3 regions of the Amycolatopsis sp. NPDC043885 genome follow, and region 2 is predicted to be linked to each of the others. Evidence: riboswitches for the same ligand, from Rfam matches in the RefSeq annotation. Region 2 holds a riboswitch; each other region holds the start of a gene.
The links. A riboswitch is a leader RNA that binds a small molecule or an ion and turns the genes downstream of it on or off. The one in region 2 is predicted to bind S-adenosylmethionine.
Positions count from the first base shown of each region.

Region 1: linked by a shared signal. The riboswitch ahead of AC069I_RS13080 (methionine ABC transporter ATP-binding protein) and the one ahead of AC069I_RS31420 (aminotransferase class V-fold PLP-dependent enzyme) in region 2 are both predicted to bind S-adenosylmethionine.
Region 3: linked by a shared signal. The riboswitch ahead of thrC (threonine synthase) and the one ahead of AC069I_RS31420 (aminotransferase class V-fold PLP-dependent enzyme) in region 2 are both predicted to bind S-adenosylmethionine.

Region 1 covers NZ_JBWKEA010000003.1:43,104-50,431, reverse strand. Annotated here, with positions in the region: gene AC069I_RS13105 (TatD family hydrolase) at 1-460, shown strand, start outside; gene AC069I_RS13100 (transglycosylase family protein) at 874-2,253, shown strand; gene AC069I_RS13095 (DUF222 domain-containing protein) at 2,312-3,319, opposite strand; gene AC069I_RS13090 (GNAT family N-acetyltransferase) at 3,408-4,049, opposite strand; gene rsmA (16S rRNA (adenine(1518)-N(6)/adenine(1519)-N(6))-dimethyltransferase RsmA) at 4,090-4,926, shown strand; SAM riboswitch class I at 5,174-5,264, shown strand; gene AC069I_RS13080 (methionine ABC transporter ATP-binding protein) at 5,477-6,487, shown strand; gene AC069I_RS13075 (4-(cytidine 5'-diphospho)-2-C-methyl-D-erythritol kinase) at 6,607-7,328, shown strand, end outside.
Region 2 covers NZ_JBWKEA010000014.1:43,683-51,010, forward strand. Annotated here, with positions in the region: gene AC069I_RS31395 (DUF885 domain-containing protein) at 1-441, opposite strand, end outside; gene AC069I_RS31400 (AsnC family protein) at 578-1,561, shown strand; gene AC069I_RS31405 (RluA family pseudouridine synthase) at 1,664-2,590, opposite strand; gene lspA (signal peptidase II) at 2,587-3,150, opposite strand; gene AC069I_RS31415 (hypothetical protein) at 3,175-3,810, opposite strand; gene AC069I_RS31420 (aminotransferase class V-fold PLP-dependent enzyme) at 3,830-5,194, opposite strand; SAM riboswitch class IV at 5,227-5,341, opposite strand; gene AC069I_RS31425 (M23 family metallopeptidase) at 5,470-6,153, opposite strand; gene AC069I_RS31430 (potassium/proton antiporter) at 6,285-7,328, opposite strand, start outside.
Region 3 covers NZ_JBWKEA010000009.1:185,216-192,543, forward strand. Annotated here, with positions in the region: gene AC069I_RS25660 (ComEC/Rec2 family competence protein) at 1-455, shown strand, start outside; gene thrC (threonine synthase) at 473-1,738, opposite strand; SAM riboswitch class I at 1,752-1,884, opposite strand; gene holA (DNA polymerase III subunit delta) at 2,020-3,003, shown strand; gene rpsT (30S ribosomal protein S20) at 3,056-3,316, opposite strand; gene AC069I_RS25680 (EamA family transporter) at 3,676-4,554, shown strand; gene AC069I_RS25685 (VOC family protein) at 4,578-4,952, shown strand; gene AC069I_RS25690 (class I SAM-dependent methyltransferase) at 4,949-5,536, opposite strand; gene lepA (translation elongation factor 4) at 5,650-7,328, shown strand, end outside.

The sequences.
Region 1 (7,328 bases), on a different contig from region 2:
GCAGGACGCCTTCCGGTGGCATATCGATCTCGCCAAGCGGATCGGCAAACCGCTGATGATCCACGATCGGGACGCCCACGAGGACGTCCTCCGGATCCTCGAGGAAGAGGGAGCGCCCGAGGAGGTCGTCTTCCACTGTTTCTCCGGGGACGAACACATCGCGCGCCGGTGCGTCGACGCGGGATACGTGCTTTCGTTCGCCGGCACGGTCAGCTTCCGTAACGCCCGCGGCCTCCACGAGGCGGCACGGATCGTTCCGGCGGACCAGTACCTCGTCGAAACGGACGCTCCGTTCCTGACCCCGCATCCGTTCCGTGGGCGGCCGAACGAGCCCTACTGCGCCGCCTACACGGTCCGGCACCTCGCCTCGCTCAGGGGCGAGGCGGTACACGAGGTGGCCGAATCGGTGCGAACGACCGCTGAGCGGGTCTTCGGATTGCCGACAGTCACCACCGGTTGAACGGATTGCGACATTAGTGATCAGCAATGGTCCACTCTGATGAGTGACCAACGTCACGACACTCCAGGCGGTGTTTGCGCAACCCGGCGAGGTTCGTTACTGTCCCGTGATCGTGCCGGTCGGGACCCGCTCAAGCGGTTTCCGGCTGTTACGCCCACAGTCACGTCAGTGCACGTCGGGGAAGCGGAACCAGGAGCGGTACGGCCTGGAACCGTGACGATGGCGCTGGCTGGGGGTGTCGGACTTCTAGAGGTGTGCCGAAGCGCGCATCGAGACGAAGGACGTAGTGGAGTGGTTGTCGAGCTCCTCGACGTCTTGGGAAAGGGAACGACCCAGTGACTGGTAGCAGTAGGCAGGATGGCTCGCGCCTCGGCGCAGAGACGAACACCTTCGCTTCCTCCGGTTCGGTTGCCGTGCTCGACCGCGACACTCAGTACGGCGAGCTGGACTACTCCGACGATCCGCGCATCACGCACCAGGACGTCCTGGCCGCGCTCGGCCCCGACGCCGACACCCTGATGGCCGAGATCGACGTCGACGTCGACGAGCTGATCCGCCTCATCAGCGCCGAGACCACCATGCTCCCGCCGATCGTCATCCCGGACGAGCTGGCCGAAGACCGCACCGCGGGCGCGCCGATGAAGGCCGCGACCAAGGACGAGGTCATCTCGAGCGCGACCCGCGTCTGGAAGAAGCGTTTCCTCAAGGGAACCGTCATGGCGGTGCTGCTCACCCTCGGCGGTGGCGGCGCGGCCGCGATGGCGATGAACAAGAGCGTCACGGTCGACGTCGACGGCAAGCAGCAGACCGTCCACAGCTTCGGCGACACCGTCGGTGAGGTCCTCGAAGACGCCGGCCTCTCGGTCGGCGCGCACGACTCGCTCTCTCCCTCGCCTCAGGCCGAGGTGGGCGACGGCGGCGTCATCAAGCTGGAGCGTGGCCGCAAGCTGAACCTGATCGTCGACGGCGCACCGCAGCAGGAGTCCTGGGTCCGCGCGACCAACCTCGGCGACGCGCTGAACCAGCTCGGTCGTGCCGACCTCGCCAAGGCCGGCACTTGGACCTCGCTCCCGCAGAACGGCGAGCTGCCGCTCGAAGGTGCCACCGTCGAGGTCAAGACCCTCAAGAACGTCACCGTCTACGACGGCGCGAACGAACCGCGCAAGGTTCAGACCAACTCGGTCACCACCAAGGAATTCCTCGGTGAGCTCCGGATGACCCTCGGCCCGGACGACGAGGCCGTGGGCGGTCTCGACGTCAAGCTGGTCGACGGCGCCGAGGTCCACATCAGCCGGACCGGCGTCACCATGGTCAAGCAGGACGAGGAGATCGCGCCGCCGGAGCAGAAGGTCGACGACCCGAACCTCGAAAAGGGCAAGACCAAGGTCGAGGACCCGGGCACTCCCGGCCAGAAGACCGTGACCTACAAGGTCACCAAGCGCAACGGCAAAGAGGTCGGCCGCGAGAAGGTCTCGGAAGAGGTCCTCACCGAGGCCAAGCCCAAGATCGTCAAGGTCGGTACCAAGAAGCCCGCCGATCCGGTCATCGGAGACGCCGGCGCCTGGGACCGCATCGCGCAGTGCGAGTCGACCGGTAACTGGTCCGCCAACACCGGCAACGGCTACTACGGTGGCCTGCAGTTCAACAAGAGCACCTGGGACGCCTATGGCGGCGACCAGTACGCCGCGTACCCGCACCAGGCCAGCAAGGCCCAGCAGATCGCTGTCGCCGAGAAGGTCCGCGAGGACCGTGGCGGTTACGGCGCTTGGCCGCACTGTGGCAAGAAGGCCTGACGCCAGATCATCCTCCTTTCCTGAAGGTCACCGTGTGGGTTCGCCCGCAAGGTGGCCTTCAGGCCGTTAGGGGCTTCGGAGGATGAGCCGGGTTCCCGGCTCGCGGTCTCGAGAGTCTCGCCCACCAGCGCGCGGGCCGTATATGTGCCACGTTCCTGGACGGTTCTCGAACACCTCCACCGCCGTGAGGCGGGCTTTGGCGGCCCTGAGGCGGCGCCTGGGCGGGCTTAGGACGGTTTGCCGACTCCTCGGCGGGCTCGGCAGCCGAGGACTGCTCGGCGACCTGCTCCGAGCTCTTCCGGGGCAAAGGGATGTCCGGGCCGGTTTCCGCGAGCTCGACGATCTCTGAGAACGCGTCGCCGCGTCTTTCAGCCGGCGAACGGTCGTCGGCTTCTCCATCGGGGACCGGATAGGCCCGTGGTACCAGGAGCGCGTTCAGGCGGGCGCCTGTCTCGGCATCGAGGTCGCCGCGCATGTCCCAGCGGCCGGTTCGTTTCTGGCGCAACCAGAAGTCGCTCCGCCGCCTTTGCGGAGCGGGGTCGTCTTTGGGTCCTCCATCCGGGTCCAGTTGTGCGAGCAGCTCTGTGCCCGCCACCGTGACGTCGCGCGGTCTCGCGACGCGGGCGAGCTCGACCAAGCCCTCCTCGGCCTCGAGGCGTGCGCTCGCGGTGACGTGCTCGGGCAGCCTCTTCATGACCGTGACGATCCGGTCGATGCTGGCCTCGGCCAGCGCGCCGGTGGTGGCCGCAGTACCGGTCAGGGGCGCGACGGGGTCGATCGACGTGCCGTCGCGCGCCCGTCTCGAATTGAGCGCCAGCGCTCTGCCGGTCACTCTCTGAGCCTCTGCTCGAGGTACCCGGGCCACATGCTCGTAGAAGACGGCGATCGAGTTGTGTCCGTAGAGCTCACGGACCCCACGTGACTCGATCTCGGCCAGGATCTGGCCGACTTCGGCGACAAGACGTCGCCCTTCGCGTAGCCGCGTCTGCAACTCGTCGAGAAGCAGGTCGGCGTCACCTTCCGGCAGGTTGAGCGGGAAGGTCTTGGGAATGTTTGTACTGGTCATCCCTCGATTGTCGAGGCAGATTCGAACGAATGCACGGTATCGATCGGGTGGATGATCATCACGCTCCGGCGGTGCGAACCTGCGCCGATCACCCTTGAGTGGGATGCGTGTCGCTTCGGAAAGCCATACGGATGGTGGGGTCGGATCCGGCCGGGCCCTTGCCCTGGCGATGCATCCGGGCCCACTCCTCGCGGAGCACCCCGTAGACGACGGAATCGTGGACGCCGCCGGACCAGCGCCGTGCGCGCCGGAACCGGCCTTCTTCGACGAACCCGAGCCGTCGCCCGACGGCGATCATTCCCGGGTTACCCGAGAACGTGGCGAAGTCCAGGCGGAGCGCGTCGGTGCGGGAGAACAAGTAGGTCGTCCACATGCGCAAGGCCTCGGTGCCGAACCCGCCGCCCCAATACCGCTCGTCGTAGATGACCAGCCCCATCCGCCGCCAGTCGGTCTGCCTGCTTTCCCAGTACCAGCTGACCCGGCCGATCAGCCTTCCGTCGCTCAGATCGCACACGGCGAGGCTGGTGCGGGGATCGGGCGGATCGGACTTGATCGTGGTGAGTTCGCGCGCCGTGGATTCGGCGGCGGCTGTGGTCGGGGTGCCGAAGTAGGGCCCGTTCGTTTCGTGCCAAGGCCGCGCGGGATCGAGTAAGTCGAGGAGCGGCCCGAGGTCGGACGGGCGCCATTCGCGCAGCCGGACTTTTTCCCCATCGAGTGCGACGTCGTCCACCGGCCAATCGTGGCTTACCGGACCTGGTTACGATCGTCGGGTGACTGAACTGCTCGGTCCTGCGGAAATCAGGGCGCTGGCGGCCGAGCTGGACGTACGTCCGACCAAGAAGCTCGGTCAGAACTTCGTGCACGATCCCAACACGGTGCGCCGCATCGTCGACCTTTCGGGGATCGGCGAAGGGGACGTCGTCCTGGAGGTCGGGCCGGGCCTCGGCTCGCTGACACTCGGGCTGCTCGCGACCGGCGCCGAGGTCGTCGCGGTTGAAATCGACCCTGTCCTGGCGGGGCGGCTGCCGAGCACCGTGGCAGAACGAGGCGGGGGCGAAAGGCTGACGGTCGTCGGCGCGGACGCGTTGCGGATCACCGCGGACGATCTGCCCGCGCGGCCGACGGCGCTCGTCGCGAACCTGCCGTACAACGTCGCCGTTCCCGTCGTGCTCCACCTGCTCGCCGAACTGCCGTCGCTGACCAGCGGTCTCGTAATGGTCCAGACCGAGGTCGCGGACAGGATGGCGGCGGGTCCGGGAAGCCGGACTTACGGCGTTCCCAGCGTCAAGCTCGCCTGGTACGGGAAGACGCGCAAGGTCGCCGCGGTGCCCCGGGCGGTGTTCTGGCCCGTTCCGAACGTCGACTCCGCCTTGGTCGCGTTCGAACGGGGCGACGTGGTGTCGTCCGTGGATCGGGAACGGCTGTTCGCGGTCGTCGACGCCGCCTTCTCGCAACGGCGGAAGACCTTGCGTGCCGCGTTGGCGTCGTGGGCCGGTTCCGCCGAACGCGCGGGGGAACTGCTCGAAAAGGCGGGTATCGACCCCAAGACTCGCGGGGAGCAGCTGGACGTTCATCAGTTCGCCCGGATCGCCGCGGCCGCCGGCTGACCACGTGTCGCAGGTGTGACCGGAGCCGCGCGAACGGCGGCAGGCCAAGGCCGCGCACCTGCGTGATTCCTCCTCTCGATTCGGCGTGGGCGGACCTCGTCTTAGCAGGCAGCGCGCCTGTCGTGACGTAGATACGCCTACTGGCGTCTCATAATATGGACTTCCCATCCTGTATGATGGACGCGACCAGACGTGTGATCTGCGCCTACGCGCTTGCTTTCATCCAGTGGGATCGGTTTTACTCAATAAGCCATCCCGAGCGACTGAGAGACCTGGCTCGCCGAAGTCGCAGCAACCACCCTCCACAGGGCAGGTGCTACCGCCAGGACCGATGGAGGCTGTGCCTAATGAACAGGGTCACCCACCCGCTCCTGCTGACCAGGCGACGTGTCGTCGATGAAGGTCGCCGCACGGTAAGTGCGTGTCGACGCTCCACCGTTACTGCCTGAGTCCTTTCCCTTATCTCTGAATCCGTTCGTTTCCCGGACGGTTACTCGGTGACGGTTGGCGCGCTCGAAAGAAGCAGCGCCCCATGTGCATGGAGCCCTTCGTGATCACTGTCGAAAACCTGTCCAAGTCCTTTCCCCTCAACGGAAATCCCGTCGTCGCACTGCGCGATGTGAGCGTGGACATCCAAGCAGGCTCGCTGTTCGGGGTCGTCGGTCCGGCGGGCTCCGGCAAATCGACCCTCGCCCGGTGCATCGGTCTTCAGGAGCGTCCCGACCGCGGCGTCGTCCGTCTCGACGGCCTCAACACCGGGACACTCGACGGACGCCGGCTCCGCGAAATCCGGCGCCAGGTCGGAGTCGTGAGCACCAAGCCGGAATTGCTCGCCGAGCGCACCATCGCCGGCAACATCGCTTCGCCGCTCGAGCAGCTCGGCCTCGACGGGCCGCAGCGCCGCAACCGGGTCGGCAACCTGCTCGACCTGGTCGGGCTCACCCCCCGTGCGGGGCAGCGACCGGGCGACTTGTCCGCGGGGCAGCTGCGCCGCGTGGCCATCGCCAAGGCGCTGGCCGCCGGGCCGTCCGTGCTCCTGGCCGACGACCCGACCGCGGGCGTGCAGCCCGAGGAGTCCGGCGCGGTCCTGACCGTGCTCGACCGCGCGCGCGCCGAGCTCGGCGTCACCGTGCTGCTCACCACTCCCGACGCCGGCGTGGTCCGCCGTGTCTGCGACGACGTCGCGGTTCTGGAGGCCGGCGCGATCATCGAACGCGGAACCGTGCTCGACCTGGTCTCCGACCCGAACAGCCGGACCGCGCAGGCGCTGCTTCCCGCCATCGAAACCGGGCGGGCACAGGCCTCGAAGTACGACCGCGCGGTGGACGTCGTGCTCGTCGGCTTCGCCTCGGTCGGTGCGCTGCTGCCGGAGGCCGCCGGTCGCTTCGACGTCGAACTCGCCACCATCGGGGGCGGCCTGACCCGGATCGGCGACACGCCGGTCGGCCGGTTCCGCCTCGGGGTGCGTGGTGAGCGCGCGGACGCCGCGCTCGCCTGGATCGCCGAACGTGGCGGCCACGTGACCCACCCGGTCCGCGGGCCGCAGGGTGTCGCCGCCTGATTTCTCCGCGAACGGGCCGCTCAGGACGAATTTCGTCCGGGCGGCCCGTTCGCGTCCGACCCGTCCGTTCTCTTTCTCCTGGTGACAGCGCAAGTGGAGCGGCCACGTAGGCTTGACGCGTGCTCGCCGTCGTACCGCCCCCAGTGACCGTCAGGGTTCCCGCCAAGGTCAACCTGCACCTGTCGGTCGGTGACGTACGCCCGGACGGTTACCACGAGCTGGTGACCGTGTTCCAGGCGCTTTCCCTGACCGACGAGGTGACCGTCGCGGTCACCGAGGACCCCGGTGTCGAGGTCTACGGCGAAGGTGAAGGTTCCGTACCGACAGGAGCCAACAACCTCGCCTGGAAGGCGGCGCAGGCGTTGGCGGCCCACGTCGGCAAGGCGGACGGCGAGTCCAAGGTCAGAGTCGTGTTGCGCAAAGGCATCCCGGTCGCGGGCGGGATGGCCGGTGGCAGTGCCGACGCGGCCGCGACGCTGGTGGGGCTCGCGTCGCTTTGGAAGCTCGACATCTCCCGGGACGAACTGGCGGGTATCGCCGCGAAGCTCGGTAGCGATGTACCTTTCGCGCTCTACGGCGGGACAGCGCTGGGCACCGGCCGAGGCGAGCAGCTGGTGCCTGTCTTGTCGAGGCACACCTTCCACTGGGTCCTGGCCTTCGACCAGCGTGGGCTTTCGACTCCACGGGTGTTCGGCGAGCTGGACAAGTTGCGTGAAGAGGGCAGCCCGCCGCGAATCGGCTCGCACACTCCGGTGGTGGAGGCGCTGGCATCCGGCGACCCGCGGCAGCTGGCGCTGCTTCTTGGCAATGACCTGCAGGCGGCCGCTGTCTCGTTGCGTCC
Region 2 (7,328 bases):
GACGCCGTCACGGTGCCGCTGCGCGGCCTGCCGCAGGTACTCCGGAATCGCGGCGATCCGCCCGAGGTGCGCCTCGGCCTGCGCGCCCGTCCCGACCGACATCATCGGCAGCACGGTGAGCACCTCGGCGGCGGGTGAGATGAACAGGTCACTGACGGTGAACTCGACGAACCGGGAGTCCAGCAGCGCGATCCTCGCCCGCGCCATCGCGATCAGGACATCACGGGTGGTCTTCTCCTCCGCGCTCAAACCGTCGGAGGCGAGTGCCTCGGCCCGCTCGGCCAACCCGGCCAGCCGCGCGCGGAAGGCGTCCCCCGCGGCCTCGCTGAGATCGCTGAGCCCGGTCGATTCCGGACGGAAGCCCTGCAAAGCGGGCATGACCGGCTCGGCGTCGAAGAGGGCTTCGACGAACTCGTCGGCGAGGGCGGAGACTTCGCTCATGTTTGCTTTCCCCAGAGGTCGATGGAGGCGGTATCCCCGACCCTAATGGAGACCGCGTACTACCGAAGCCGGGTTTTGCCGCACTCGGACGGCCTCTCCCCGCGGCGCCGGGAGCGAGACGGTAGCGTTCCCGGACGTGGCCGTGACCGATCCCGTGGACATCCGCCTGCTCGCCGCCCTCGCGGACCTGGGCAAGGCGGCCGTACACGAACTCGCGGCCAAGGTCGGGATGGACCCGCGCGAGGTCGCGTACCGCCTGGTCGCCCTCTCCGGCAGCGGGTTGCCGCTGCTCGTGGGCGTGGAGAGCGACCCGAACGGGCTACGGGCCGCCATCGCGAGCGCGCCGCCTTCCTGGGCTCAGCAGCCCCAGCAACCTCCGCAGCCCCAGCGTCCGCCGGGGCATTCGGGACCGCACAACGTCCAGGGCACCCCCTCCGGGCCATACAACGTCCAGGGGACGCCGTCGGGCGCGTACAACGTGCACGGCACGCCGTCGGGCCGCTACCCCGGCCCGCCTTCGGCCCCGGTACGCCAGCCGATGGCGCCGCCTCCGCGACCGCCCGCCCCGCCGCAGCAGCAGTTCGCGCCGCCCCCGATGGCGCCCGCCGACCCGGTGATGAGCACCTGGGGCGTCCCGCAGACCGCGTCCTGGGCACGCGGCGACGAACAGCAGGTCATGCCGCAGCCCGCCCCGGAGGGCAAGAAGGGCCGGACCGGTGACGTGATGGAGACCCAGGGCCTGGAGGGCGAGCAGCTCACCGTCCAGCTGCTCGAGGTCCAGGACCCGGCGGACTACCTGTTCAGCGCCGCGGGCTACTCGCTGGAAGCCGGGGAACGGTCGGTCGTGGTGCACACCGAGATCACCAACCGCGGGAACATCCCGTTCGTGTCGCTCCCGGACAACTACCTCGAACTGCTCACCGCGGACGGCAAGCCGATCGCGAAGGCGCCGGTCTCGCTGACGTCGCGGCCGCCGCACAAGATCGGCGTCCGGCCCGGGGAGACCCTGGGCGGGCACACCGTCTACGTGCTGCCGGACTCGACGCGCGTGGTCGCCGTGCGCTGGTCACCGCGGCCCGAGCCGGACGAGCGCACGCTGACCTGGTCGATCGAGGACTAGCTCGCGGCGGCTCCCGGTGCCTTCGTGACTTGTGGTCCGTGAAGGCCTCCTTGCCTACTCTCAAGGTAGGGAAGGAGGCCTTCACGGACAGGAGACTCGCGCCTAGTTCTCGTCCTGCAGGATCCGCAGCGCGTTGGCCAGGTCGTCCGGGTACTCCGACTCGAACTCGACCCAGCGCCCGTCGGCCGGGTGGGCGAAGCCGAGCGTCTTCGCGTGCAGCCACTGCCGGGAGAGCCCGAGCTTGCGCGCCAGCACCGGGTCGGCACCGTAGGTCAGGTCGCCGACGCACGGGTGCTTGAGCGCCGAGAAGTGCACGCGGATCTGGTGCGTGCGCCCGGTCTCCAGTTTGATCTGGGCCAGCGACGCGGCGCGGAAGGCCTCGACGACCTCGTAGTGCGTGACGCTGGGCCGCCCACCCTGGACGACGGCGAACTTGTAGTCGTGCCGGGGGTGCCGGTCGATCGGCGCGTCGATGGTGCCGCGTGTCGGGTCCGGGTGGCCCTGCACGATGGCGTGGTAGCCCTTGTCGACGGTGCGTTCCTTGAACGCCCGCTTCAGCACGGTGTACGCGTGCTCGCTCTTCGCCACGACCATGACGCCGGTGGTGCCGGCGTCCAGCCGGTGCACGACGCCCTGGCGTTCGGCGGCGCCCGAGGTCGCGATGCGCAGCCCGGCGGCGGCGAGCCCGCCGACGACGGTCGGCCCGGCCCAGCCGGGGCTCGGGTGCACGGCGACACCGACCGGCTTTGAGATCACCGCGATGTCGTCATCGTCGTGCAGGATCTTCATGCCTTCGACGGGTTCCGCGACGACCTCGACGGCCGAGGCCGGATCGGGCAGCGTCACTTCGAGCAGTCCGCCGGCGGTCAGCCGGTCCGATTTCCCGGCGGGCCTGCCGTCGAGGAGGATCTCACCGGATTCGGCCAGCTCCGCCACGACCGTGCGGGAAAGTCCCAGTAGTTTCGCCAGCCCCGCGTCGACGCGCATGCCGTCGAGCCCGTCGGGAACGGGCAACATCCGCGCGCTCATTCGCTCGCCGCCTTCTTTTTGTCCTTTGTAGACGTTCCATCGTAGTCCTTTCCCAGCAGGGAAAGGATCACGATGAGCACGCCGCCGACGCAGATCGCCGAGTCGGCGACGTTGAAGATCGCCCAGCCCTGCCCGTTCGGCGCGAACGCGGAGATCATGTCGACCACGTGCCCTTGCAGCGGGCCGGGCGCGCGGAAGATCCGGTCGGTCAGGTTGCCGAGCGCGCCCGCCAGCACCAGGCCGAGGCCGATGGCCCAACCGACCGAGCGCAGCCGCCGGGACAGCCAGACGATGGCGATCACGACGGCGATCGCGACCAGCGCGAGCACCCAGGTCAGCCCGGTCGCCATCGAGAAGGCGGCACCGGGGTTGCGCACCAGCTGGAAGTACACGAGCCCGCCGAGGAACTCGACCGGCTGCTTGCCCTCCAGCGTGGACACGGCGATCTGCTTGGTGAGGAGGTCGATCCCCCACAGCACCGCGGCGACGGCGAACACCACGGCGACGCGCTTCTTGGGCAGCGGTGGCGACGGTGGCGCCGTTTCGGGCTCAGTACTCACAGCCCCATTGTCCACTGAGCGTGTTCAGGACTCCTCGGCGGCCGTCTTCGGCCTGCTCAGCAGGGCCGCGAACGCCCCGGCGAGCACGACCAGCGACGAAAGCACCAGCGCGAGCTGTCCCTGCGCGAGCACGACCGCGCAGAGCACGAACGCCGCGGCCACGACCAGTACCAGCACGCTGCGCTCCAGCCAGGCGAGCCCGACGAGGCCCAGCGTCAGCAGGATCGCGCTCCGGGTGTCACCGTCGAGATCGAATTCCCAGTAGCCGACCAGATCCGCCAGCACGATGGCGACCAGTCCGCCGAGCGCGATCGCGGCGACCTTCCACCAGCGCATGGTCTTTGTCCGGATGGCGTAGAACAGCACCGTGCCGAGGTAGACCGCGAGAACGGCGAACAGCCAGTCGTCGTTCCGGCCGGCGATGTCGAACGACGTGTCCAGCGCGGCGGCGGTCTCGCGGCTCATCTCGACCCCGCGCAAGGATCCGAAAACCCCACCATCACCGACCCCATACAGATTCTGGGTCAGGAACTGCTGCTCACCGGCGGGCGCGTAGGCGAACCAGCCCCCGGACCACATCCCGCCGAAGGCCACCACGATCAGCTGAGCGAAACCCAGCAACGCCAGCGGAAACCAGTAACGCGGTCGCTCGTTCCCCATGCGGGGAGAGGATAGTGGGTCAGGCGCAGAACGGGGGAAGTTCGCGCGGATCGTTCTCCGGCACCCAGCGGCCCTCCGGCTTCTCGTACTGCCAGCGCGCGCCGCGGGCGACGATCTGGCGCAGCGCCAGGACGATCCGGTCCACGTGCTCGGTGGTGCTGCCGAGGCCGAGGCTGACCCGCACGGCCTGCTGCCCCGTCGCACCGGCCACGGCGATCAGCCGCTTCGTCGCCACGTGCGCGCAGAACGCGCCGTCCCGCACACCGATGCCGTACTCCGCGGACAGCACCGCGGCGAGCCAGCCCGGGTCGAAGCCGTCGACGACGAAGCTGAGCGTGCCGACCCGGTCGACCGGCGCGTCGAACAGCCGCAGTTCGGCGAAACCGGGGATGGCGGCGAGGCCGCGACGCAGCCGCGCCAGCAGCTCCTCCTCGTGGGCGACGATCCCGCCCCAGTTCGCGGCCAGGGTCTCGCAGGCGACACCGAGCGCGTAGACGCCGACGGTGTTGGGCGAACCGGCTTCGTGCCGCTCGGCGCCGGAATTCCAGACCACGCCGAGGTTTTCGGAGTCACGGGTGACGAGCTTCGTCGCGCCGCCACCGGCGAGGTACGGCTGAGCCGCTCGCAGCCAGTCGGCGCGGCCGATCAGCGCGCCGGCACCGAAAGGCGCGTACAGCTTGTGCCCCGACAGCGCGACGTAGTCGACGTCGAGATCGCGGATCGAGATCTTGCGGTGCGGCGCGAGCTGCGCCGCGTCGAGCGCGATCCGGGCGCCGTGCCGTCGCGCGACGGCCGCGATCTCCTTGACCGGCAATAGTTCCCCGGTCACGTTGGACGCTCCGGTGAGCACCACCAGGCGCGGGCCCTGCGGGCAGTCCGCGAGCGCTTCGTCCACGGCGGACACCGCGGCGAGGCGGGTCCGAGGGGTTTCGATCCGGCGGACGTTCGGTCCCTTCCACGGCAGCAGCGCGGCGTGGTGCTCGGTGTCGAACACGACGACCGACGTGTGCTTCGGCAGGCTGCGCGCGAGAAGGTTGAAGGAATCGGTGGTGTTGCGGGTGAACACGACGGTGTCGGTCGACCGCGCGTCGACGAAGCCGCGCAGGATTCCGCGCGTGCGCTCGTAAAGCTTGGTCGAGACCTGCGAGGCGAACCCGGCGCCGCGGTGCACGCTGGCGTACCAGGGCAGGAATTCGTCGACCGCGGCACGCACCTTGTCCAGGCAGGGGGCGCTCGCCGCGTGATCGAGGTTGGCGTAGCCGATGTCGCCGCCGGTGACCAGCGGGACCCGCAGATCGGCGCACGCGACCGTCGGGATTTGGTGCGTGGCAACGGTTTCAGCAACTTCAGCGGGAGCGCTGGTGCGTTCGAGTGCGAGAGTCATCGTCATCCTCCGGGTCAGGGGACCCGACGAGGATCCCGCGCTTGCCCGTCGCACCACGCGACGAGCCAGGTCCTCACCCGGGGCACCCCACCGCGGTAGGAGGGTTGCCGGTCAGCTAGCCGGGGCTTGACGCTGACACTCGTGACCTAGGAACGAAGTTAGCGGATGAGCGGGCGATCGAGCCAGCCCTCGTCCGCATCTTGAGACGCCGCTCACGTGCTCCGCAAGCGGGAAGAACCGCTGCCCGGCGCCGCGCCGCGCCGGGCAACGGCCGGTCAGACCCGGAATCGGCCGGGCAGCGGGACGGTCGCGCGGGAGGAGACCTCAGTCGCTGTGCCGGAGTACTGATCGGTGCCCGCGGTGAACCGCCAGCCGCCGAAGGTCTTGCCGTCGACGGCTTCGCCGTAGGCCTCGGCGACCTTGGTCGAGACCTCGTCGTAGGACAGGCCGTTCCAGTTGCCCGCGCCGACCCCGAAGTCGCGCGAGTCGCCGCCCTGCACGGCCGCCGTGGGCAGGGTCCACAGGGTGAAGTGCACATGGGCGCCGGTGCTGCTGCCACCACAGGGCAGCGCGTTACCGGTCCGGCCGAGCGCGTCGCCGGGGGCGACCTTCTGGCCGTCGGTGACCGCGATGTTCTCCAGGTGGTAGTACCCGGTCCGCCAGCCGCCGTCGTGGTCGACGGTCACCCAGTCGCCACCGGAGCAGTGCTGGATCCGGACCGTGCCCGCCAGCGGGGCGCGAACGGTCTTGTCCCCGGGGCTGAAGTCGATGGCGTTCTTCACTCCGGACGTCCCGTTGTCCGAGTGGATCCCCGCCGAGTAGACCGACTGGCCCGTGTCGAAGGGGAGCCCGAACGCGGGAAAGGCCCCGGCCGCCGTCGCAGTCGGGGCGGCGAGAACCACTCCGACGAGCGCCACAGCGGCCCCCAGACCGGCGAACCGCACAGGAAGTTTCGTCACCTTACGTACTCCTTACCCCGTGACACTCACCCATTCGATGGAGTCAGTTGCGGGGAAAGTAATTCAAAGGGAGTACGAAAGGGAAGAATTTTCTGAGATCAACCGACGAACAGCTGGTGCCGGTTCGTGACCTACTGGCCGGATTCGCCCTTCCACCTGGCGAGGCGGCCTGCGCGGTCGACGGCCCGCAGGCGTCGTTCGGCCGCGTCACGGGCTTCGGCGGTCGTCACGACGAGTAACTGGTCGCGTTCCTGGAGCCTGGTGTTCTTGTTCGGCGTGAAGCCGGAGCCGTCTCGGACGAGGAGGCTGATCGTCGCCCCCACCGGCAGCCGCAGTTCGGCCAGGTACACGCCGTGCATCTTCGATCCCGCGTGGATCCGGACCTGCAGGAGTTCCGCGCCCATCTCGTCGAGCGGCGCGGAGTCGACGTCGATCTCGTGCGCCTCGGCGTGCTGGGCCAGCCCGAGGATTCTCGCGAGCGGGGTCAGCGTCGCCCCTTGGAGCAGTGTCAGCACGATGACCAGCACGAACACCGCGTCGACCAGCTGCTGCGCGCCCGGCACCCCGGACGACAGCGGGATCAGCGCGAGCACGATCGGGACCGCACCGCGCAGCCCGGCCCAGGACAGGAACACCTGTTCTCGCCAGGGGATCTTGAACGGCAGCGCCGACAGCAGCACCGACAGCGGGCGGGCGAGCAGCAGCACGACCGCACCCGCGACCAGGCCCTGGACCAGGCTTTCGAAGATCCTGCTCGGCGAGGCGAACAGGCCGAGCAGCACGAACAGGCCGATCTGCGCGAGCCAGCCGAGCCCTTCGGCGAAGGACAGCGTGTCCGACCGGTGCGGCAGCTTCGAGTTCCCCAGCACCAGGGCCGCCACGTAGGTGGCGAGCAGGCCCGACGCGTGGGCGAGCTGCCCGCTCGAGTACGCCACGACGCACACCGCGACCGTGGCCAGCGGGTACAGACCGGTGGCGGGAAGCGCCGCCCGGCGCAGCGCGAACACCCCGCCCCAGCCGAAGGCCAGGCCGATCACCAGCCCGGCGGCGAGTTCGTAGACCACCAGCAGCGGCAGCGACCAGTCGATGGTCGTCCCCTCGGCGAGGACGACGACGGCGATGTAGGCCGGGGCGTCGTTGATCCCCGACTCGATCTCCAGCGCGCCGACGAGCCG
Region 3 (7,328 bases), on a different contig from region 2:
CGGGGTTGTCACTGGATGTACTGGGGCCGCGGTATGTCACCGGTCGATCGGTCCGCGAACAGGACGGCACGGTGATCAACAACGGTTCCGTCGTCCTGCGCGCCGGGACCCCGGCGGGCCGGGTGCTCCTGACGGGCGACATCGAGCTCGCCGCGCAGGCCGACCTGATGGCCGAGGGGGCAGAACTGCGTGCCGATATCCTGAAGGTCCCGCACCACGGAAGCCGTTACACGGCACCGGATTTCCTCAACGCCGTCGCGCCGCGGGCGGCGTTGGTGAGCGTCGGCGCCGGAAACACGTACGGGCATCCGAACAAGTCCACTTTGGACAATCTGGCCGCCGTCGGCGCGTCGGTCGCCAGGACGGACACGGACGGCGACACCGCGGTCCTCGCCGACGCGCGAGGCCTCGCCCTGGTACGCCGGGGTGAGCCCCGCGGCCCGCCTCGTACTTGAGGCGGGCCGACGGGAACTCAGATGCCCAGAGCCTCGCGCACCGCGTCGGCCGAGGCGCTGACGGTGGCCTTGGGGCCGATCTTGTCCTCGACGGCGTCGAGGGTCTTGAGGCCGTCACCGGTGATCAGCAGGACGATCTCCTCGTCCGGGTTGAGCTTGCCGGTCTCGATGAGCTTCTTGGCCGTCGCCACGGTGACGCCGCCGGCGGTCTCGGTGAAGATGCCTTCGGTGCGGGCGAGCAGCCGGATGCCCTCGACGACCTCTTCGTCGGTGACGTCTTCGATCGCGCCACCGGTGCGGTTGACCACATCGAGGACGTAGGGGCCGTCGGCCGGATTCCCGATCGCCAGCGACCGGGCGATCGTGTCCGGCTTGACCGGTTGGACGACGTCGTGCCCCGCGCGGAAGGCCGCCGAGACGGGGGAGCAGCCGGTGGCCTGCGCGCCGAACACCTTGTACGGCGTCTCGTCGACGAGGCCGAGCTGCCCGAACTCGCGGAAACCCTTGTCCACCTTGGTGAGCTGGGAACCGGAGGCGATCGGCACCACGATCTGGGAGGGAAGTCGCCAGCCGAGCTGTTCGGCGACCTCGAAGGCCAGCGTCTTGGAGCCTTCCGAGTAGTAGGGCCGGACGTTCACGTTGACGAACGCCCAGCTCTCCTGCTCGGCGGCGAGCTGGGTGGCGAGCCGGTTCACGTCGTCGTAGTTGCCGTCGACCGCGATCAGGTCACCGTCGTACACGGCGGTGGTGAGGATCTTGGCGCGTTCCAGGGTCTTCGGGATCAGCACGACCGACCGCCAGCCGGCACGGGCCGCCGCGGCGGCGACGGCGTTGGCCAGGTTGCCGGTCGAGGGACAGGCGAGCACATCGAACCCGAACTCGCGCGCGGCCGCCAAAGCGACGGCGACCACGCGGTCCTTGAAGGAGTGGGTGGGGTTGCCGGTGTCGTCCTTGACCCAGACCTTCTTGACACCCAAGGCTTTCGCGAGCCTGTCGGCCTGGATGAGCCGGGTGGCGCCGGGTTCGGTGTTGGGGATCTCTTCGACATTCGAGGGAACGGGAAGGAGTTTCTTGTAGCGCCAAATGTTCTTCGGTCCGGCTTCGATGTCCTCGCGGCGCACGCGGCCGAAGTCGTAGGCGACTTCGAGCGGCGAGAAATCCTCGGCGGAAACGAATTCGGGAGCGAGCGGCTGCCGGTGTCCCTCTTCCTTCGACACCAGTTCGACGGCCGGTCCGAGATCCGGGGTCTTGGTGGTGGAGGTCGTGCCGAGGGTTGCGGTCATCGCGAGGTTCCTTTCCTCATCTGCCCCGCCATGGCGGGCCGGAATTGGCACCGTGTTCGTCAGCTATCCCGCGATCGCGGGATGACAGGCTGACGCCGGTTGCCGGGGCTTCATCGGGCCGTTCCCTCTGCCCCTCTGGATGAGCGGTATTCGATTGTCGGCACGCGCATGATCGCGTCGCCTCGCCAACACCGTACGACATGAGGCTCAGGTGGGGCCACAGTGCCCGCAACACATCACCGGACAAAGCACACGAGAGGAGGAGTGGCAGGATCGTCACCGTGACGACGCAAGCTTCCGCCCCATCGCCGCTGGTCCTGGTTCTCGGTGAGGAAGAGCTGCTGATCGAACGCGCGGTCCGCAGCGCCTCGGACGCGGCCAAGGCGGCCGACCCGACGGCGGATCTCACCCGGATCCGGGTGTCGGACCTCACAGTCCCAGCCCTCGCGGAGATGGTCAGCCCCTCCCTGTTCGCCGAAGGCCGGGTGATCGTCCTCGAGTCCGCGCACGACATCTCGCAGGAGCTAGCCGACGGGGTGATGGCCTACGTCAAGGCGCCCGCCGACGGCATCGTGCTTGTCGTCGTGCACAGCGGAGGCGGCCGGAGCAAGGCCGCGAAGGGGCTTCCCGCTGCCTTGAAGAAGGCCGGTGCGGAGGTTGTCGAGTGCCCGAAACTGACCAAGCCCGCGGAGCGGGAATCCTTTGTCCGCAACGAGGTCCGCCGGGTCGGCGGGAAGATCGACGGTGCGGCCGTGCTCGCGCTGATCGACGCGGTCGGTTCGGATCTGCGTGAACTGTCGTCGGCGGCGACCCAGCTGGTCGCGGACGCCGGCGGAACGGTCGACGAGCAGGCGGTCCGGCGCTACCACCGGGGCCGTGCGGACGTGAACGGGTTCGCCGTCGCGGAGAAGGCCGTCGCCGGGGACAAGGCGGCGGCGCTGGAGTCGCTGCGCTGGGCGATGCAGCTGGGCGTACCGCACGTGCTGGTCGCGGACGCCCTCGCCGACGCCGTCCGGACGATCGCGCGGGTGTCCGGTGCCGGTCGCGGGAACCCGAACCAGATGGCGGGTGAGCTGGGGATGCCGCCGTGGAAGGTGCGCAAGGCCCAGGGGCAGGCCCGCGGCTGGGGCCAGGACGGGCTCGCCACCGCGATGCGGGTGGTCGCCCGGCTCAACGCCGAGGTCAAAGGGGTCGCGGCCAACCCGGAGTACGCGCTGGAGCGCGCCGTCCTGGAGGTCGTCGCCGCCCACGGCGCAAGCCGCTGAACACGGCGAAGGGCCCCGGCGACGCGCGTCGCCGGGGCCCTTCGAAAGCCGATCAGAGAGAGTTCGCGCGCTTCGCCAGCGCGGACTTCTTGTTGGCGGCCTGGTTGGCGTGGAGAACGCCCTTGGTCACGGCCTTGTCCAGCTTCTTGGCCGCGTCCTTCTGCAGCTCCAGGGCCTTGGCCTTGTCGCCGGCGTCGGCGGCCTCGCGGAACTTGCGGATCGCGGTCTTCACCGAGGACCGGATCGCCTGGTTGCGCTGACGCGCCTTCTCGTTGGTGGTGATGCGCTTGATCTGCGACTTGATGTTGGCCACGGGGGCGCTCCTCTTGAATCTCTCGGTGGTTTCACCGCCGCGCTGTGACCGGCCCTGCGTGCTCGTGGGAGCGCGCGGGTTTCCTCCATGACGGAATGCCACACGACGGTGAAAGGCAAGCTTAACAGCCGTCCAGGGGTGGCTCGCGGCCACCTCGGGACGGGTGCTTGAGGTACGGTGCGGAGCGTAGTGCCTAGGGTTCCGCCGCCTGCCCGTTCAGCGAAACACACAATCAGGGCAGATGGGACAGGTCCGAGCGGCACCATCGGCGGGGCCGGAAGCGCCGCCGTTCATCTGACGGGACAAAAGCCTGGAGGACCGGTGTTTTCCGCGTGCGCGGAAAACGTGAAAGGTCCGTCGTGAACGCCACCGCCCTGTTTTTCGTCGTCATCGCCGCCGTCATCCACGCGGGCTGGAACCTCGCGGCCAAGCGGATCCGTCGTGGCGGAGCCCGGTTCGTCTGGGCTTACTACAGCCTCTCCGCGATCCTGCTCGTCCCCGTCATGGCCGTCTCGCTGGCCGTGGAGCCGCAACGTCCACAGTGGACCTGGCTGCTCGCCGCGGTGGTCACGGCGGTGTTCCACGTCACCTACGGGATCGTCCTCCAGCGGGGCTACGCCGTCGGCGACCTTTCCGTCGTCTATCCCGTCGCCCGCGGTACCGGGCCGCTGATCTCGGTGCTCGCGGCCGTCGTACTGCTCGGCGAGCGGCCGGGGGTGCTCGGCCTGGTGGGCGCGTTCCTCGTGGTCGCCGGAGTGCTGGTGATCGGGACCGGCCGGGCGTCGGCGCATGCCGACGCCGCCGATCGTGTCGCTCGCCGCAAAGGCCTGGTCTACGGAATGCTGACCGGGCTCACGATCGCCGCCTACACACTTTGGGACGCCCATTCGGTCACGGGCCTCGCGGTCCCGCCGATCGTCTACTTCGGAACCGGCGCGATCGTGCAGAGCCTCCTCATGACGCCGTACGCGCTGAAGGACCGCGAAGAGATCTCGTGGCTCTGGCGCGAACACAAGCGTGAGGTGTTCGTCGTCGGTGTGCTCTCGCCGGCCGCCTACCTGCTGGTGCTCTACGCCCTCCAGATCGCTCCGGTGAGCCTCGTCGCACCGGCGAGGGAGCTGAGCATCGTCCTGGGCGGCCTCGCCGCCTGGCTGGTCCTGGGGGAGGCGAACGCCGTCCGCAGGCTGGCCGGGTCGGTGGTGGTGCTGGCGGGGATCACCGCGATTGCGATGGCCTGAACCCATCCGGTAGGGATTGAGCCATGGACGTGCTGAGCAGCAGGGTGCTGATCCACCCGAAGGACCTCGACGTGTCGACGGCGTTCTATCGGGACACCCTGGGCCTGGCCATCGACAAGGAGTTCCCCGGCGGGACGGTGTTCTTCGCCGGGAACGGGTCGATCGAGATCGTCGGTACCGGGAAAACCGGCCCGACCCCGGACGTCGCGTTGTGGCTCCAAGTGCGGGATCTGCCCGCGGCGCTCGAGGAACTCGCGGAGAAGGGTTTGGAGCCTGTCCGCGGGGCGCGGCGTGAACCCTGGGGTCTGGACGAAGCGTGGATCGCCGATCCGGACGGCACCAGGATCGTGCTGGTCGAGGTGCCGCGTGAGCACCCGTTGCGCACTGATCCGCGCTAGGCCGGCGGCTTGATCGCGCGCAGCTGAGCGGCGAGCGAGGCACCGAAGCCCGGCGGTTCCCAGGTCCAGGTCTGCAGGTCGGTGAAGCCGGCGGCGGTCACTTCGTCGGCCAGCTCGTGCCGGGACACCGGCAGCCACTTCTCGTGCGCCGACAGCAGCAGCCGCCCGCCGGGCCGCAAGACGCGGAACAGTTCGGCGAACCCGGCCGCCCGGTCCCTCCACAACTGCACGTTGTTGACGCTCAGGACCACGTCGACGCTCTCGTCCGGCTGGCCTGTGGAGTCCGCGGTGCCGTGCCGTAGCTCCACCTCGTCGCCGCAGCGGCGGCGCGAGCGGACGAGCATCTCCTGGGAGGGGTCGACGCCGATCGCGCGGCCCGCGCGCGCGGCCGTGGCCTCGAGACCGATGCCCGGCCCAGGGCCCACGACCAGGGCGGTTTCGCCGGACCCGATCGACGCCAGCTCGACGACGCGAAGTTCGGTGGCGGCGTTGCCGTGCGCCATCGCCCGGCCGCCGAACCGGCCGAGCAGTCCCCGGGGATGGCCGAACGTCCGGTCGAGTATCTGGGAGAGTGAAGTACTCATACTTCGAGGGCACCACAGCTCATCACGGGCCGCATCGGGGATGACCCCCACTCGCACCCGGAGCGGCATGGGACCATAGAGGTGGCACACCCCGACCTTCGCGAGGAAACCCGTTGACGACGTTCGCCGACACGACCTTCACGCCCCCGGAGCTCATCCGGAACTTCTGCATCATCGCGCACATCGACCACGGCAAGTCGACCCTGGCCGACCGGATGCTGCAGCTCACCGGCGTGGTCGAGGAACGGGCCATGCGGGCTCAGTACCTCGATCGAATGGACATCGAGCGGGAACGCGGCATCACCATCAAGGCGCAGAACGTGCGCTTGCCCTGGAAGGTCGACGGGCAGGACCACGTCCTGCACATGATCGACACCCCGGGCCACGTCGACTTCACCTACGAGGTCTCTCGCGCGCTCGAGGCGTGTGAAGGCGCCGTCCTGCTGGTCGACGCCGCGCAGGGGATCGAGGCGCAGACGCTCGCCAACCTGTACCTCGCGCTGGAGAACAACCTCCAGATCATCCCGGTGCTCAACAAGATCGACCTGCCGTCGGCGGATCCGGACAAGTACGCCGCCGAGATCGCGCACATCATCGGCTGCGAGCCCTCGGACGTGCTGCGCGTGTCCGCCAAGACCGGTGTCGGTGTCGGTGACCTGCTCGACGCGGTGGTGAAGCAGGTGCCCGCGCCGCAGGGTGACGCCGACGCCCCGGCACGGGCGATGATCTTCGACTCGGTGTACGACACCTACCGGGGCGTCGTGACCTACATCAGGGTCGTCGACGGCAAGATCACGCCGCGCGAGCGGATCAAGATGATGTCCACCGGCGCCACCCACGAACTCCTCGAGGTCGGGATCATCTCGCCGGAGCCCAAGGCGAGCAAAGGGCTGGGCGTCGGTGAGGTGGGTTACCTCATCACCGGGGTGAAGGACGTCCGGCAGTCGAAGGTCGGTGACACCGTCACCTCCGAACGCCAGGGCGCGAAGGAGCCGCTCGCCGGTTACCGCGAGCCGAAGCCGATGGTCTACTCCGGCCTGTACCCGGTGGACGGTTCGGACTACCCGGACCTGCGCGAGGCCCTGGACAAGCTCCAGCTCAACGACGCCGCGCTGGACTACGAGCCCGAGACGTCGGTGGCGCTCGGCTTCGGCTTCCGCTGCGGCTTCCTGGGCCTGCTGCACCTGGAGATCACCCGCGACCGGCTGGAGCGCGAGTTCGGCCTCGATCTGATCTCCACGGCGCCGAACGTCGTCTACGACGTGGTGCTGGACGACGGCAAGGAGATCCACGTCACCAACCCGTCGGACTGGCCGACCGGTAACAAGATCGACAAGGTGCTCGAACCGGTCAGCAAGGTGAGCATCCTGGCGCCGTCGGAGTTCATCGGCACGATCATGGAGCTGTGCCAGAACAAGCGCGGCACGCTGCTCGGCATGGACTACCTGTCCGAGGACCGGGTCGAACTGCGGTACAACCTGCCGCTGGGCGAGATCATCTTCGACTTCTTCGACACGCTGAAGTCACGGACGCGCGGTTACGCGTCGCTGGACTATGAAGAGGCTGGCGCGCAGGCGGCGGACCTGGTCAAGGTGGACATCCTGCTTCAGGGCGAGGGCGTCGACGCGTTCTCCGCGATCGTGCACAAGGACGACGCCTACAACTACGGCAACCGCATGGTGAACCGGCTTCGCGAGCTGATCCCGCGGCAGAACTTCGAGGTGCCGATCCAGGCCGCCATCGGCGCCCGCATCATCGCCCGCGAGACCATTCGCGCGATTCGCAAGGACGT